DNA from 3 places in the Methylotuvimicrobium sp. genome. Region 3 is predicted to be linked to each of the others. Evidence: riboswitches for the same ligand, from Rfam matches in the RefSeq annotation. Region 3 holds a riboswitch; each other region holds the start of a gene.
The links. Region 3 has a riboswitch for cyclic di-GMP ahead of ACRJJO_RS16430 (S8 family serine peptidase). Riboswitches for the same ligand answer to the same signal wherever they lie in the genome.

Region 1 (5,656 bases), on a different contig from region 3:
GATTCCGGATTTGTACGGTTTCTTTTTCGGCTGAAAGAGACCAAACCGATTAAACCACTGCCCAGTAACCAGGCTGCTGCGGGAATTGGCACCGGTGATGCGCTAATGGTTAACTGATAATTTTCTACAGGACCGAAATTTTGTCCATTGACCACATTACCGCCTAAATAGATCGAATAAATTTGCCCAGCTAATGCGGTAAAGGTGATATCTCCGGAATCGGAATGTGTTTCATAAATAACGTTGTTCGTTCCGTGAGGGTTGTTCTCTTTGGCAGGGTCTTCATAGGCGCCGGATATATAGCCGATATTCCATGCTGCATGACGGCTATAGCCGGCCGTTCCATCATCCATTCCTTTAAATACGCTTATTCCGAAGTTATTGATCAAAGGGCCTAACGATTCAGGGCTAATAGTGATCACGGCGGTTACATGAGATTTCAATAATCCGTAATCCGTGTGATGCGCCCAACCTTGCGTAAACCCCGGGTTAGACTCGTTAACGGGCCAGGAGCCCCAGGCGCCGTCAGCGGTATCTATATCAACGTTAGCGCCGTAAACCGAAAGGGCATGTGCCTGTGAAACCTCATGGCTTTCATTGGCTGAGTGAATGGCTACCGCCCAGTTCATCGCCTGTTTACCGACATAGCCGAATGGGCTTTCGCCGCCCGTTGTGCCGACCCAAGGGACCTGTGCGCCGGAATTTCCGGAACCGTCTACTCGGGTCCATCCATCGGTACCGGATGAAGCGATGTAAGTATTGTACATAACATGAGCAGAGGCATTCGGCATGGCGCCAACAGTCATTGCGGCGCTGGTAACGGCCATAGCAACTGCTTTAGCTAATGGTTTTTTTTTCATCGATTGAACTCCTTGTTTAGTTTAATATTTTTGCATTTTAAATTTCGGTAACGTTTTCATAGGCCGCTGTCGAAACATAATGCGCAAAGGTATGTTTTAGTGAGGTTGGTTGTATTGTTTCCGGCCCTTGTAGGGAGGGGCTGCCAAGTGGTTCTGGGTAAATACGCATCTTTTTGAGGTCTTTCATTTGACTATCGAGGTAACGATTTGTCTAAAGGCTTATACCAAGATGCATAAGTATTTAAGGGACATTCAATAAATGTGAGGCTTACCTTAAGTCGCTCGAGATTGTATCCTCTGCCGAAATTTAACTACCGTTAGTTAAAAGCAAAATAAATGCCATCTTTACCATTTAGGCTACTCTAAATAGGATTAATTTTTTTTACGAGTCATTATAATAGTGCGGCTCTATCTTATTGATTTATATTAGCTATACGCAGGTCGTTTTGGAGGGCATTCCGGTTAAGTAGTCCCTTGCTTAAATTTAGCGAGAGACTGGTTGATCGATAGGGTAGGCTGGGTTGTCAATAGGTGATATGACTCAATGCTATGTGTCATATCACACATAAACCAACTTGATTAAAGATAGGCTTCAGCCAAAATCGAAACGGCATTGATGATTAGGGACTAATTCTGGCGTTATTCTCGAAAGGTCTCCAAATATAAAACAAAAGAACAAAAAAAGGGGGGGCTGGCTACAGGGTAAACGCATTAAAACAGAATATAAAATCAAATGGTTATAATGCATAGTGTTTTCAGTAATTTCATAGTAGCAGTTTTTAGTGCCACAAAATAAAAACTAACAAATAAAATGTTCTGCAAGCTTAGGTTGAATAGTCGTAACATATTGATATGGGATCTATTTTAATGCGTTTACCCTGGGGCAGGTTAGTTTTTTCTTCCCCCTTTTTCTTCTTTTCATCAATTACTTCGCATTTGCGTAATGAAAGGTTTATTAAGCGCATTATCCGAGTAATTTAGCCGCTCTCCTCATTTTTAAAAAATATCAGTGCCGCAGGCAAGATCGGGAAAGTGAAACATCGATAGGAGGGTGTGTGATATCACGCACTTTTGTGTCTAGTCACGTGTTTTTAGCATGGTTATCGGGGTTTTGATTTTCGAAGCCGCAACTGCAAGCCGTAAACCTAAAGCGTTTCGGCTAGCTTTTAAATAATAAAAAGCTAGCTAAAACAAAGTAATAAAAACGCATCAAAGTTCGTTTCGACTTAAGTCTAGGAAAATTTATCTTCATATTCAGTGTGGCTCGTATTTTGCTTAACATATAAAGTTGCATTTTTGTAGCTATGGTAAGTTGCCACACTCGTCGCAAGGCGGGGTCGGAAAGCCGCGGGTCTGATTCAGATAGCCGGGTTACCTCCTAGGAGCTTTGGGGAGAGCAGGAAAGCATATCGATAATGGGGGTTATCGATACGGCAGTCTCGCAATACAAGCTCGCTAAACTGGAGTTGTTTATTTCGGCGGACGGCCTAAAAACATCAGACAATTCCAAAATTTAACGACAACTTAAATCTACCACACCCGGATAAAAAAAACGTGATGTGGTTTGGGGAATTAAATAATGAATATATCTGTACAATCTGTGTTCAAGTCTACATTGGCCGTAGCGACTTTGGCATTGACTAGCGGCGCCGCGATGGCAGCCGGTGCTGTCAATCCCAATGGATCTGGCCAAGGCAATTCGTTCTGGGTAGACGGCAATGTGATTTCAAGTGCAGGCGGCTCTATTGCAACCAACGCCTTTACAACTAGCGTAAATGGTTACGCGAGTAACGCTGCATTGGGTAATGCTGCATGGGCTCATGCAGGTAACAAATGGTTTACATTTTATTTGACAGAATCCGCAACAACTACGGTTTCCGTTGCAGCAGTCAATGCCGGTGATATGTCACCGGGCTTTACAGTGTGGCGGACTGACGGCGAGTTCGACGGCGGAACTGGCGGTACCGGTGAAGTACCTGGTATCGCTAGCGGCCCACAAGGTGTTCCACACTCTTTCAACCAAGTCGGAGCGATTGGAACTTACGGAACCTATTGGATGACCGATGACAGTATTACGACTCCCGCTTATGGTGTTGACAACAAGGCAGTCGGCAACAGTGCAAACGGAGCATTGGAAACGATGGGCTACGCGAATTCAGGCCCAGCTTCCGGAACAACAGCCTGGGGCGCGGAGTTACAAATTGGCGCTTACGACGGCAATGGTTTGGTGAGTGGTTCTATTGTACCGGGCGAATCTGCCAGTTTGATGCTAAACGATCTGGCGGCTGGTTGGTACGCGGTCTATGTGGGGGGCGCTGATGGGGCATTGGGTGGTTCGCCGATGACTATGGCTGTATCTAGCGTTCCGGTTCCAGCAGCTGTTTGGTTGTTCGGCACTGCATTGGTCGGCTTGATTGGGGGCGCACGAAGAAAGGCTCAAGCATAAAGGGCAGTTTCAAGGAGATATCGAAGCGCACGGAAGCGCAAACTTACTTTTGGCTAAGTCTGTGTCTAACTGAGCTTGGATTAAATATAGGGTTGTAAAAGAAATCTACCTTTGTATTTAGTACTGCCAGTTTTAATGGCATGGTCGCTCAAGTTTAAATTTTTTTAGAATTAAAATAATGAAGGATTCTAATAAATGAACCTTCGGAGTTGATAGATGACAAGTTTTCGTCATGTTTATTTTTATGTTTTGGGGTTGGTTGCTTTATTGATAAGCCATTCTGTCTCCGCGACAGGCGTAGGTCCCATGCCGATTAGTCTCAAGCATTTGCAAGTGCCTGAAGTACCGGGCTTGCTGGATGGTGCCGAGCCAATTGTAGTTAACAAAAATGCAGCCATCGCGCTTGGAAAAGCATTGTTTTGGGATACGAATGTCGGAAGTGATGGAATGGCTTGCGGTTCATGCCATTTTCACGCCGGCGCCGATCGTCGAGTCAAAAATCAGTTAAATCCGGGAGCTAAGTCCAAATCATTAGAAGAACAAGCATTCGATCTGTCATCATCCAATGATGAAATGGGGCCCAATTATACTCTTAGTCGCCGCGATTTCCCTTTTCATCGCCGATTCAATCCTTTGAGTCATGCATCACCGGTATCATTTAATTCTGACGATGTGGTTTCGTCATCAGGGACTTTTAGTGGCGAATTTATCAATACCAGTCGAACAGGTAATGCAAATGATGCATGTGACCGCGATGCGGACCCGGTTTTTCATGTCAATGGAACCAATACCCGTAGAGTCGAACCCCGCAATACGCCAACTGTGATTAATTCGGTTTTCAATCATCGAAATTTTTGGGATGGACGCGCAAATAATGTTTTCAATGGAAGTAGTTCATGGGGGGATCGTGATCCTGATGCAGGTGTTTGGGTAAAAATCAATACTCGCAATGTTGCCAAACAAAGGTTGCATTTAATCAATTCTTCGTTGGCATCACTGGCAGTGGTTCCTCCCCTTAGCGATACGGAAATGGGCTGTAGAAGCCGAACGATGATGGATGTCGGAAGGAAATTGTTAGCGCGTCGGCCTTTAGAAAATCAAAAAGTCCATTGGAACGACAGTGTTTTGGGTGGTCTGAGTTTTAGTAAACCCGGTAATTTAAAAAATGGGCTGAATACAACGTATTCGAATTTAATTAAACAGTCTTTTAACAATAAATATTGGTCATATACTCGGCGAGGCAAATTTGGCGGTCCTTCTGGTGAATTGCCTTATGATCAGATGGAAGCGAATTTCGCAATGTTTTTTGGATTGGCCCTGCAGCTTTATCAATCCACGTTGATTTCGGATGAATCGCCTTTTGATCTAAGTGCTAGAGATAGCAGTCAACAACCTATTGATTTGACCGCCTCCGAGCGAAGAGGCTTGGATTTGTTTAGAGAAAGCGAATGCAATCTCTGTCATATAGGTCCAAACTTTACCGCGGCGGCAATAAATTCGAATGCTGAGTTGAATAAAGCGCATCCTGAAGTGTTCGGAGACGTTGCGTTTCATATGAGCGCATCAAAAAATGTTGTTAATCGTATTCTGATTACCACTTCCGCAGCATTTTTCGATAGTGGATTTGCTTCAACGGGCGTTGCCGAAGAAAATAGTGATGTCGGTGTCGGCGGTGTTGATATATTCGGACACCCATTATCGTTCAGTTTGCAGTATATGCAGCATTTGGCCGGAAACGAAGAAGCAGTCGTTGATAATGTAGTTAAATTAAGCCGCGCATGTGATTTTCAATTGCCGCTTGCGATGAACTCTATTCCCCCTTATCTAACCAGTCTTTTTACACCGCTCGATGGTGTAGTACCGCAACCGCAATCGACTGAGGATTGTTTTCTTCCGTTGACACATGCTTATTTACCATCTCCAGAAGCAGCTCAAGCCGAATTAAGTAAAACGGATACTGTAAAAATGGTTGCCGCTGTAAAGGGAGCATTTAAAATTCCTGGCCTTCATAATGTTGAATTGACGGGCCCATATATGCATAACGGCAGCATGGCAACTTTGGAAGAAGTGATCGAATTTTATACGCGTGGAGGTAACTTTCATCATCACGCCAAACAAATCGACAAAGTATTTCCACTCGCGAATCTCCAGTTTTCCGAGCAAAATCGTGCTGATCTCGTTGCTTTCTTAAAAACATTGACGGATGACCGGGTTAAGTATGAAAAAGCTCCGTTCGATCATCCCGAGATAAAAATTCCGCACGGTCATGTCGGCGATAATCTCGCAGTCAACGACGGGCACTCGTTGTCGCCCAATTTAGCGCAAGATGAATTTTTACTGATCGAAGCGG
Region 2 (5,656 bases), on a different contig from region 3:
GGAATTGGAATTGGATTCTTATGATATCGAGGCTGTTAGGGTTTTGTTGGTCGACGACAGTGCGCCGGCACGTAAGCATATTACCAAAGTACTCAACAATATGGGGATACAGCGCGTAACGTTGGCAAACGACGGGACGGACGCATTGGCAATATTCGCCGAGTCGCCGGATGCCTTCGACTTGATTGTGACGGATTACAATATGCCGGAAATGGACGGTCAGGAATTGATCGAGGCGATACGAGCCAATATGGAAAATAGCTCGATTCCGATATTAATGGTAACCAGTGAGTCGAACCAAGCAACGCTCAATAAAATTCAGCAGGCCGGAGTTTCTGCGATTTGTGATAAGCCGTTCGAACCGAAAAATATAAAGGAATTAGTTTATCGATTGTTAGAGGAAATCTAGTTTATTTTGTAGTGGTTTCAGTCGCGAATATCGCGACTGAAACCGCCAAACTAAAAATCAAGATTTTAAAGCTGATGTCGGGGCAACCCTCGAACCATTTAAATTTTTCCGTCAAGGCCCATTTGGAAATATTTGTGAGTGATTTTATCTTGATTTTCCAACAGCCAATCGATATCCGGGGTATTGGTCATGGCCTTATGGATGGCTTGTGCCATGGCTTTGCGGTGGATGTCGAAAAGTATTTGATGGTCCAGATTATCGTCGGTCGCCACACTAGGGTTGAGCCATACCGAGCAGATGATTCCCAAATCGTTCGCTTTTTCTTTCGGAATATCTCCCGCGCGAACTGCATCAAGTACACCATTAGCGATAGCGGCCTGAACGGTACCCATTAATATGTTGGTGTAGCGGCTATTGTTAACAGTGACCTTGCTGACCATTAAAGTCACGGGGCGGACTTGAATATCGGTATTCAAAATTGCGAAAACCCGGCTATGACCTTTGACTTGGTCCCCTGTCAGAGTGGCGAGGGCCGTACCGACCGGTCCGTCCAGTTCGCCGATGACGATTTCCGGTTCCGCCGCGGTTCCGGGAGGACCGCCCGCTACCAATGCCTCACCGGTACGCATGATAATTCTTTCGCTCATAATAATCTCCTTAATAAAAATGTTACAGGGAAAGATTTTGAGCGACTAGAATAGCACATTTGACTCTCATTCTTAAGGCTGTGACAAATTCAACACGATTAACAATAACCGATCATAGTAGGGATTCAGCCGGATTAACTTATATTTATCCCGTTCTCTCAAGACGTTCCGGAGGCTTGTCGATCGGTGTAAATTTTAATATCAACAATGCTTGCAACTGGCGATGTATTTATTGTCAAGTACCCGATTTAACGTTGGGTGCAGCGCCACTGCTCGATTTTTCATTATTGGAAAAAGAATTGAGGCAGTTTCTGAGCGATGTTTTGCATGGCGATTTTTTTGACCGATTTCAAGTCGACCCCCGTAATCGAGTAATCAAAGATATTGCGATTTCGGGAAATGGCGAGCCGACCAGCGTTCAGGATTTCGATAAGGCTGTCAACTTGATCGGCAGTATTGCCACTGAAATGGGGGTGCTGCCGAATAGCAATTTAGTTCTGATTAGCAATGGCAGTTTAATGCACCAGACGAAGGTTCAGGTCGGGCTTCGGTCATTGCATCGCTATGGGGGAGAAGTTTGGTTCAAGTTTGATAGCGCGACTGATGCGGGGCGTAATTTAATTAATAACGCAGCGCAAACGATGGAGTCGGCATTAAGAAATCTAAAGATTTCGGCCGCAATCTGTCAGACTAAAATTCAAACTTGCCTAGTCGATTATTCCGGGCAGGGATTGACCGACGTGGAAAAAAACGCGTATTTGCAATTTTTAAAAAGAATCAAGAACGATGGTGTGGCGATTGGTAAAATTATGCTTTATACAATTGCGCGCCCATCGATGCAGCCGGAAGCGGCTAAAATGAAGCCGTTGTCACCGGAACTCATGCGACATTTTGCGGGCGAGATCAGAGCGCTTGGTTTCGAGGTTCGGGTAGATTGTTAGTTGCCTAGTTTCGGGTTGATGGCTTTGGGTAAATTGTTAGCGGGGAGAGGTGAATGGCGTCGGGTCGGGGAATGGGCGTTATCGGATAATATAGCGCACCCGACATCCAGCGATACGACCGAAGAAGGCTGTAAACTAAGATTTAGTTTCTCGGTTGAAAATCATTTTTTGCTCTGAAGCCGGATTTAAGCCTTAATATCTAAAAGACTTCCTATCGTTTTTTTCTCGGTTTCGAGAATTTTAACGGCGGCAGATGTTTCGAATTCAGCTTCTTTTAAGCTGAGTACCGGTTTAATAATGTCTTCAGACTTGAATTCGGAGCTGCCTACTTCATCGTTTTTTATCGGTAATGCAGCAATTTTGTGAGCCGCTTCGGCTGATTTATGTTGTGCGCCGTTGATGAGGTTCAATGCGCTGTTTGTTGGTGAAATGTCCATGGTAAAACCCTCGTGAAGTATGAGCGCTTAGTGGAATTATATAAACTAATTTTAGTCTTTTAAAATCAATTGTATGCTTCTTTATTGCTTCGCTTTAAGTCGAACAATAGCTCTTTTATGTTGTTTTGTCCGAGCGTTATTTCACGTTTCTTAGATTAAAAGGTATGAGATTTTTTTTGGCGATGGCAGGTATTCTTGCTGCCGATGGTAGTTCAGCTCAACGAGGCGCCTAATCCAACAGAAGGTCAGTTCGGCATTGAGTTATGGCAGGCGGTTTATTTTGAAGGGGTCGTTTCAAGAAAAGCGGAAGCGAATTTGCTCCCGCTAACGCTTGAGCAATTAGATTGTTTGTCTGCGTTTTGTAGAAGAAATAAGGCCAACCAAAGCGGCACCTAGTAACCAGATGCTTGCCGGTAATGGGACTGCTGTGACGTTTAGGCCAACATATTTTTTTTCAATGAAAGCCGCTTCTCCAAGTGTTGTGCTTATAGCACCTAGAAGATTTTGGATTGTGATATTCAGATATCCGCTATTGAAAGAAGTGGTATCTAAAATGGTATCTGCCTGCCAGTTATTGGTTTGCAAGAACGCAGTTTGAGTAAATGCATCATTAGCAACGATACTTTCGGTAGTGTCAAAGGATGGATTTTCAATATCGAAAGCGCGAACTTGACCTCCTACTCCAACAAGAGTTGAATTGCCAAAACTAAAATAATCGCCTTTTTCAATAACTGAAACGGTATTTATTTGATGTTGTGGGTTCAATGCTTGGACTTTGATGTTAACGGTATCGTTGGTCATGTCGACGCCGGCAGTATTCAAGGCGGTAGCGGTGAATGCTGTTGGGGTAAAGTATAAAGTGTCGCCTGAAACATTAGCTGAACCGAATAAACCGGTAAGCGTACTATCAAATTCAAACGAAACAGAATTGCCGTATAAGGTGACTAGGCTTGCTTGCGCACTCCCCGTAAAAAGATAAATAAATGATATTAAAACAAACTTGGTTATTCTAAACATGAAAAAAACTCCTTGTGATTAAGAGTAAAGTCAAAAAATTACATGGTGAAAAAGCTAGGCCAAATTAGTCAAAGAGCAATATTGACTTTGAAATAATGGTTGCAACAAAAAGATGCATGACATTAAAAATCTCACTAACAATTTAAGGTAGTCCGGCCATCTTTAAAATATTAAAGATCCGTAACTTTCCGGCCCCGCTTTACAACGGGTGAGGCTTTCTCTTAAAAATTTCTCTGCTGTGTTTGGCGTACTCGCGTAAAGAATCCGCCAAACACGTTTTTCGTAAAGTTCGATTTAGTCAATTTCAATAGTAACGATCATGAAGAAGCCTTCATCGCCCCGGCAAATGAAAGTTCGAGGCGTGGCGGAGGATGCGGTCACTCGCCCGACAGGACGCCGTGAATACGTCCATGTAGGCTCGACGGCGGCGACTGATTGCCATGGATGGCATGAATGCAGATTTTGCAGGAGCAAAAATCTGCCCTGCCGCCGACGCCTGTCGATCGAGCAACGGCATCCTCTTCGGAGCCGGCATTGTACTTTCACAAAAAAACTGATATCTACTTCACGATACTGACGATACTACTAAAATATTACATTTCCATTAAGAAAAGCTAAATTCTTTTCTCGATATGTGTTCAATTTTACTACAATGGCTCCGAATCGTTTCATCATGAAAGTTTCTACGACCTTTATTATAAAAAGCAATACTTATACCAAATATTAGAAAATTATTATAATCAAAACGTTGTGAGCAGTATGGTCATTGTTTTAATCGCAAAAATCTTTCTTTTGTAAAAAATATTGACAATTAAGTGCAGTTTATAGTCTGTAAGTGACTGCTTTTAAATGAGCTATGACTAATTGATAAGATGGTTTTACATATTTTAACGTGCTGAGATATCATTTTTACTTCGATGTTTTGTTGGCGGAGCGAATAGATTGTTGTTAAGGCCTAGGCTCAAAGAGGATCAGGATTTAGTGCGGCTGAAATTGTAAAATAACTTGACAAAGTTTGTTATTAAAATGGCGCGCTGCTCTTTGTGTGATTTTACCTGTCAGGCATGTAATTTCGGCATTTGCGTATGAAACGCTGGGGGGAAATCGGCAATGGTTAAGTGTCAAGAATGTTGTCGATCCTGCGCCTAAATATTAGCTCATAATTGGTATCTTAAATGCTTCAACTAGAATCGCGAGTCGTTGAATTAGGCCTGCAAAAATTAAAATCGCCGCAACAAGTTTATATTGCCTATAGCGGCGGTGTAGATTCGCATGTGTTGTTACATCTTTGTGCTTCGATATCTTCTCTACAAAATAAAATTACCGCGGTTCATATACATCACGGTTTGCAAGCGGTAGGCGATGCTTGGCCAAGTCATTGCCGGTCGGTCGCTAAGCAATTGGGTGTTGATTTTGTCGAAATTCATGTCGATGCGCGAAGCGCCGGGCGCGAAAGCCCCGAGGAAGCGGCCAGGAATGCGCGGTATGACGCCTTAAAGGCTTTGCTTTCGGAAAACGACGTTTTGATGGTGGCTCAGCACCGAGAGGATCAATTGGAAACCGTTTTATTGCAATTGTTTCGAGGTGCCGGTTTGCAAGGGCTCTCGGGCATGCCTGAAATGATGGTCTTTGGCAAGGGAGTGCTGTTGAGGCCCTTATTGAATACACCAAAACAAGTCATCGACCAATACGCCCGGCAACATGATTTCAATTTTATTGAAGATCCCAGTAATCAAGGCATTGACTTCGATCGTAATTTTTTACGCAATGAAATTGTTCCTTTACTCAAGCAACGTTGGCCGTCCATTGATAAAACAGTCTCTCGTTCAGCGGTTCATTGCGCGGAAGCCTCTGAACTGTTGAGTAAATTAGCTGGCGATCAATTCAAGCAGGTCTATCAAGCAAAGGATGCAACGCTATCGATACCGGCTTTGGTAAAGCTTGATGTGACGGAACAAGCATTAATTGTTCGGCAATGGTTCGCGCGTTTGGGGCTAAAAATGCCGCCCCGTGCCTTTGTGTTGCGTATTTTGTCCATGATTCAGTCGCCGCTTAGCGATCCGCAGTTGCCGAATCAAAAACATACGATACGCCGTTTCCGGAATAGCTTGTTTTGTGTGCCGCAGCAAACCGTTATTTTACCGGAACAAGGCGTTGTATGGTCGAATAGCGATGCCCCTCTTGACTTGCCTGACGGTACGGAAC
Region 3 (5,656 bases):
GCGGCGTCAATGATTATCGACGTGTTTTTTCAGTAAATAAGACAACAGCGGCGGCGTCATCAGTGTGGTGATGATTGCCATTAATACGATCACCGAAAAGACTTCGGCAGATAGGATTCCTGTGGTGTGTCCGGACATAGCAAATACCAAACCGACCTCTCCGCGCGGCACCATGCCAATGCCGACGACCGCGACTAAGGTCAAAACCCAAGCCGTCAATAACGTTTGGTTATCGAAGAACACGTATCGAGTTACCGCTTCGAAAAAATCGATGCCGATGAGTCCTAAATTACCGAGCGCAAGACCTAAAAGTAATTCGCCCAAAATAGCCGGTTGACCGACTTTTTCAATCAGGCTACAGGTTTTTGCGCTGATCAGTAAAATATCGATGAATAAAAAAACTGCGGGCATCGATTGGGTGCTACCCATCTATCGATGGCGATGCGCTAAAAGCAAGGGCTGATTATCGTAATAAAGATAAAAGACCAAGGCCATTGTCGATTCATTCGTGCATCTCCTAATTTTGGTGATTTTATTTTTAAACCTTGTGTCCATTATGCTTATAGAATCAAATAATTGAATAGAATAGCTGTTATTGCTTTTTTGATTAACGTTTTAACCTAAACTCGGCAGTTTAAGCATGAAACACATGAATTTAATGGCTTCTTTTAACGGCTTTTCTTAAATTTTTGAATAACCTTTTAGGGAAGCGGAAGTGATTTGCATGGGCAGAATAAGTCATTGAATTAACTTCTTATTCTTCAGGATCTTCATGGTGAAATGCTTTTTCTAGGTTTGACCAAGTAGTGTGCGTGAGTGACGTGTACTAAAAACCAAAAATGTGACCGTGTGAAGTATAAATTATTCTAAGTTGTCGTTAAGACTGCGATTTTAAGACGAGGGTGAATATTGGCCTTTGTTAAATTGAAAGCTAATAGTAAGTTCAGTCTGCTATGCTAATGCCCATTGATTTGGGGTTGACTCTTTTTTGATCGATAAACCGTATAATAAAAAACGGTGTGAAGGTGTCTATCGAGGGCCGCTCGCTGGCTACATCCTCGCCTTCTAAAGTTATAAGTATTCAGGCCCCGTTGGCAAATTACCGCATTCAGGCGTAATTATTGACCATTTGAAAAATGGGGGATATTAAAAATTTTTCTCTAGCCCCTCGGCAATTGCTCCTGCATTGCCCTATCTCCTGCATCTATGTGGACGTCTTTTTCAAAGAGGGGGCTGAATACTTAAACTAAATTTTTGAGTATTAAGGGAATAGTGGTTTATGCCGGTCATTCAGGCGCCAATTGACCTGAATTTTAATTGCGAACGCTTATGTTCGGCGATTAAAGGTCGGCCTAATGAATCTTGATTTACTTTGTTTACTGGACATTCCGAGGAGGTACAGCGGGATTTATTCTTTTTTTTCGTCAGCTGTTGGCAGAATCAGCAATAAGAACTCATAACAATCAGGAATTACTGCTAAAATGACGCCGATTTATTTAATGAATAACTAAATAAGAAGACTATGCGCCTAAAATTACTCGCCTCCGGGCCTCATACTTTTACAACAGTAGGCTTGTTATGTACGGTCCTGTTGAGCGGCTGTGCCGCGACTCCCGCCAACCCAGACGATCCATGGGAGGGTTGGAATCGTAGCGTACATTCCTTTAATGAAGATCTCGATCATTACATCATGAAGCCAATCGCCAAGGGCTATGATTACGTGACTCCTGAGCCGGTCAACCAAGGGATTACTAATTTCTTTAGCAATATCGACGATATCGGCGTGATTCTCAACGATATTTTTCAATTGAAATTGGCTCAGGCCGGGAAAGATACCGGACGTTTTTTTCTTAATACGACCTTAGGCTTGGGAGGCTTTTTCGACGTAGCAAGTGAAGTCGATTTGCCTAAGAATATTGAAGACTTTGATCAAACTCTTGGCTATTGGGGTGTTCCAACCGGCCCATACTTGGTGCTGCCATTCATCGGGCCCGGTTCTCCGCGAGGTGTAGCCGGCCTGGTTGGCGATGCCTTGATGGATCCGTTAACTTATACGATGTTTGCCGGAGCAGCGGTTAGCGCAGCAAGTACAGCGGCCAATGCGGTAGAGGGTGTCGACAAACGTGCTGGTTTGTTGTCTTCGGAGAAGATTTTAGATGAAGCCGCAGTCGATCGTTACGAATTCATCAAGACCGCTTATTTTCAACGTCGTGAATATTTGATTAATGACGGAGTCATGTTGCTGGACGATCATGATGATTTGTTCGATGATCTGGATGACTACTTTGAAGATGAAGACACCAGTCATCACTTGCAATTAGACAGCCCTGCCGATCAATAGTGCGACAGGCCGATAAAAGCCACTTACCACTTAAGCAGGCGATCGGTGAGTGCTCCTTCGCTAGTCAAGTATCGTCGCTAGGCAGCCCGTAAAAGGCCCAGCACCTAAATCCATAGTATTTAACTATCTGGGATATCCCAAGTGCAGGGTGAAGCTGATTTTGTATAACGCCATGGATGGCATGTATTAGGAAGCTAACATTAGGCGCTGTATGCGATGCAATGCGGAAAAACGCTCCTGCATTTTCTTCATTCACACTATCCTTGAAACTCAGCAATTGCCGAGGAGTAAAAGTCAGTAGTAGGGTACGCATCACGTATCTTTATCGTTATAGGCTTGATAGATCCGAAAGACTTGCGAGAGGGTACGTAGTACGCCCCGGCGCCGAATTTTGATCTGCGATGGGTATATGACTTGAGCATAGTCTTCACAAGCTTATACCGGAATTTGTAAAAGAAAATAGTTCATCCTGCATTATTCCCATCTATCTTTTAGTCTTTCGTATACGCCACCAGGCTGCCAGTACACTGCCGATGATCGAATGAAAACTTGCTGAAATAGCAGAGGGAATCGGTGCAAGGGCCATTTGTGCAAAGCTGGATTGAGCAAGTACCGCGCCTAAGCCGGAGTTTTGCATGCCCACCTCAATTGAAATTGTGCGGGATGCGTTTTCTTCAAGCTTCATCAAGCGAGCCATTGCATAGCCGATTGTAAATCCGCCTAGATGCAATAAGGCAACCGCGCTCAACAAAGGTAAAGCCGAATCCTTTATCGTGCCTGCATTCGCGCCAATGATGCTTGCGCAAATCAATGCGATGACCATCACTGAAACGAGCGGTGCGACAGGTGTTACAGCCTGAACCAGGCGCGGCGTATAACGATTTAGCAACATACCCGACAAAACCGGCAGAATCACCACTTGCAGAGTATTGAAAAATAAGCTCCAAGCATCCACCGGAACATAGGCACCGGCTAGCCAGTGAGTCAATAGCGGCGTCATGACAACGGCGGCGAATGTGGAGCACATCGTCATCAATACCGATAGCGCGACATCGGCATGAGCAATGTAGCTAACCACGTTTGATGCGGTACCGCCGGGGCAGCATGCCACCAGTATCAGACCGACCGCCAATTGCGGATTGAGCGAAAATCCATAAGCTATGGCCCATCCTAAAAGAGGCATCACGGCAAATTGAGCAACGACGCCGATTAAAACCGGTCGAGTCGTGCGCGTTACCCGTCGAAAATCCTCGAAGCTAAGCGTAATACCCATGCCGATCATGATAATAGCCAAGCCCCAAACGATCATCGGACCGCTGAACCAAGTAAACCAAGCAGGAAAAAATAATGCTAAACCGCTACAGGTGATGACCCAAAAAGGAAAAAGATTGGCGAGCAAATTAAGTAAGCGAAGCACGTCGTTTTAAACCGAATAAATGATAGGCGACAAGTATACTTCAAATGGGCGTATTTGCTGTTGCTTAACCCTGAGTTTGTCTATAGAGAGAACTATTGAATTTAGCACCGTAGGGTGCGCATCACGCACCTTTCCACGGTTCCAAGCCGACAAGATTTCCCGGCCCAGGTGCGCGATGCGCATCCTACGCCTGGCGCTTTATAACCTATGATCACCAATCCCTCATGCCTAAATCTAAATTGCGATTGAGAAAACTATTGAATTTAGGCCAAACGCTTATCTGAGTTAAGGTCAAAATAAGACTTCTTGTGTAATCTTTTGCTGACAAAAACTCGCCTAAAACAAATTTCTTTCTTAGGCGATTTGATCTATGCACTGTCGGCCATTGCGCCTAATTAAAGATGAACGAATGGCTAAAACTCAAAAAGTTTTTTGTGGGGAAGTCGAAATGGGCAACGCAAAAGTGCTTACTAATTCACTGAATCGATATCAACAATAACAAGATGATTTCTCTAAATAAATTTTTGCCAAGCAAGTCACATCAATTATTTCTGAAATTTATACACTGTAACTCAACCGGAACGAAAAAAGCTTTCAAAGGGCTTTTAGACGCTCCAGTCAATCGAAAATAATAAAAGGGCAAAACCATCGAAAGGTGGCGACGCAAAGTTTCCAGTCTAACGGAGTTATTCCTATGACAGTGGGATTGCTAAATTGGCATAGGGCAAACATTACGCCAATTTATATTCAGCTTCAAGGAACTCCTTCGGACCTTTATTTTAAATAAGGAGTGGGGTCATGAGCTCTAACAGCCGAAGAAGTCAAAAAAATCAAAACACATTTAATTCAACTCAGCTTTCCAAGGCCGTAGCGGCGGTATTGCTTGCCGGTGTGTTGGGCGGTGCAGCCGGACCAACCTACGCAGCCCCCGACAAGCCTTGGAAAGAAGGCCAAATTTTGGTCAAACCGAAAGCCGGATTATCGGACAGAGAATTCGACAAAATTCTGAAACGCAATAAAGGCCAAAAAAAAGAGATAATCGGTAACATCGGAGTGCATGTTATCTCTGTACCACCACAAGCCGAGCAAGCCGTTATTCGAGCATTATCCAAAAATCCTCATGTCGAATTCGCAGAGCTCGATATGGCGGTCGAATTCAGCTTGACGACGCCCAACGATCCGCGTTACGGCAACCAATGGCATTTGCCCAAAATTCAAGCACCAACCTCTTGGAGCTCAACAAAAGCCGACAACACCGTGATTGCTATTTTGGATACCGGTGTCGATAGCGCGCACTCTGACTTATCCAGCAAAATGCTGCCAGGTTGGAATGCGGTCGACGGCAGCACCAACAGTTCTGATGTACATGGACACGGCACGGCGGTAGCGGGTACGGCAGCTGCCACAACCGATAACGCTAACGGCGTTGCTGGCGTCGCTTGGAATGCGCAAATATTGCCGGTGCGCATTACCAACAGTAGTGATGGTTGGGCTTATTGGAGCGATATTGCTCGTGGCTTGAACTGGGCGGCCGATCAAGGTGCTGACGTCGCGAACATCAGTTACGGCGTTTCCAACAGTTCTGCGGTAACCAATGCCGCACAATACATGCGCAGCAAAGGTGGCCTGGTTGTTGTTGCGGCCGGTAACGACGGCGTCGATCCTGGATTTAAAGATAATGTTCATATGATCAGCGTTTCGGCTACGACTAGCTCCGATGCCAAGGCTTCTTGGTCGAATTATGGCGAGTTCATCGATGTTGCGGCGCCGGGCGCATCGATTCAAACCACTACGCGCGGCGGCGGCTATGGTAGTTGGAACGGCACATCGTTTTCGTCACCAGTGGCTGCAGGCGTGATTGCCCTGATTCAGGGCGCGAATCCAACGCTAACGCCCGA

Region 1: linked by a shared signal. The riboswitch ahead of ACRJJO_RS06790 (hypothetical protein) and the one ahead of ACRJJO_RS16430 (S8 family serine peptidase) in region 3 are both predicted to bind cyclic di-GMP.
Region 2: linked by a shared signal. The riboswitch ahead of ACRJJO_RS05985 (VPLPA-CTERM sorting domain-containing protein) and the one ahead of ACRJJO_RS16430 (S8 family serine peptidase) in region 3 are both predicted to bind cyclic di-GMP.

Annotation. Positions count from the first base shown of each region.
Region 1 is NZ_JBNGHF010000009.1:116,714-122,369, forward strand. Features, by position in the region: gene ACRJJO_RS06785 (VPLPA-CTERM sorting domain-containing protein) at 1-860, opposite strand, end outside; cyclic di-GMP riboswitch class I at 2,165-2,239, shown strand; gene ACRJJO_RS06790 (hypothetical protein) at 2,440-3,306, shown strand; partial or broken gene ACRJJO_RS06795 (cytochrome-c peroxidase) at 4,105-5,656, shown strand, end outside.
Region 2 is NZ_JBNGHF010000008.1:54,762-60,417, forward strand. Features, by position in the region: gene ACRJJO_RS05965 (response regulator) at 1-409, shown strand, start outside; gene fae (formaldehyde-activating enzyme) at 508-1,056, opposite strand; gene ACRJJO_RS05975 (radical SAM protein) at 1,137-1,997, shown strand; gene ACRJJO_RS05980 (hypothetical protein) at 2,183-2,434, opposite strand; gene ACRJJO_RS05985 (VPLPA-CTERM sorting domain-containing protein) at 2,774-3,451, opposite strand; cyclic di-GMP riboswitch class I at 3,595-3,676, opposite strand; gene tilS (tRNA lysidine(34) synthetase TilS) at 4,627-5,656, shown strand, end outside.
Region 3 is NZ_JBNGHF010000039.1:120-5,775, forward strand. Features, by position in the region: gene ACRJJO_RS16415 (cation:proton antiporter) at 7-411, opposite strand; gene ACRJJO_RS16420 (MlaA family lipoprotein) at 1,523-2,341, shown strand; gene ACRJJO_RS16425 (bile acid:sodium symporter family protein) at 2,826-3,758, opposite strand; cyclic di-GMP riboswitch class I at 4,387-4,472, shown strand; gene ACRJJO_RS16430 (S8 family serine peptidase) at 4,557-5,656, shown strand, end outside.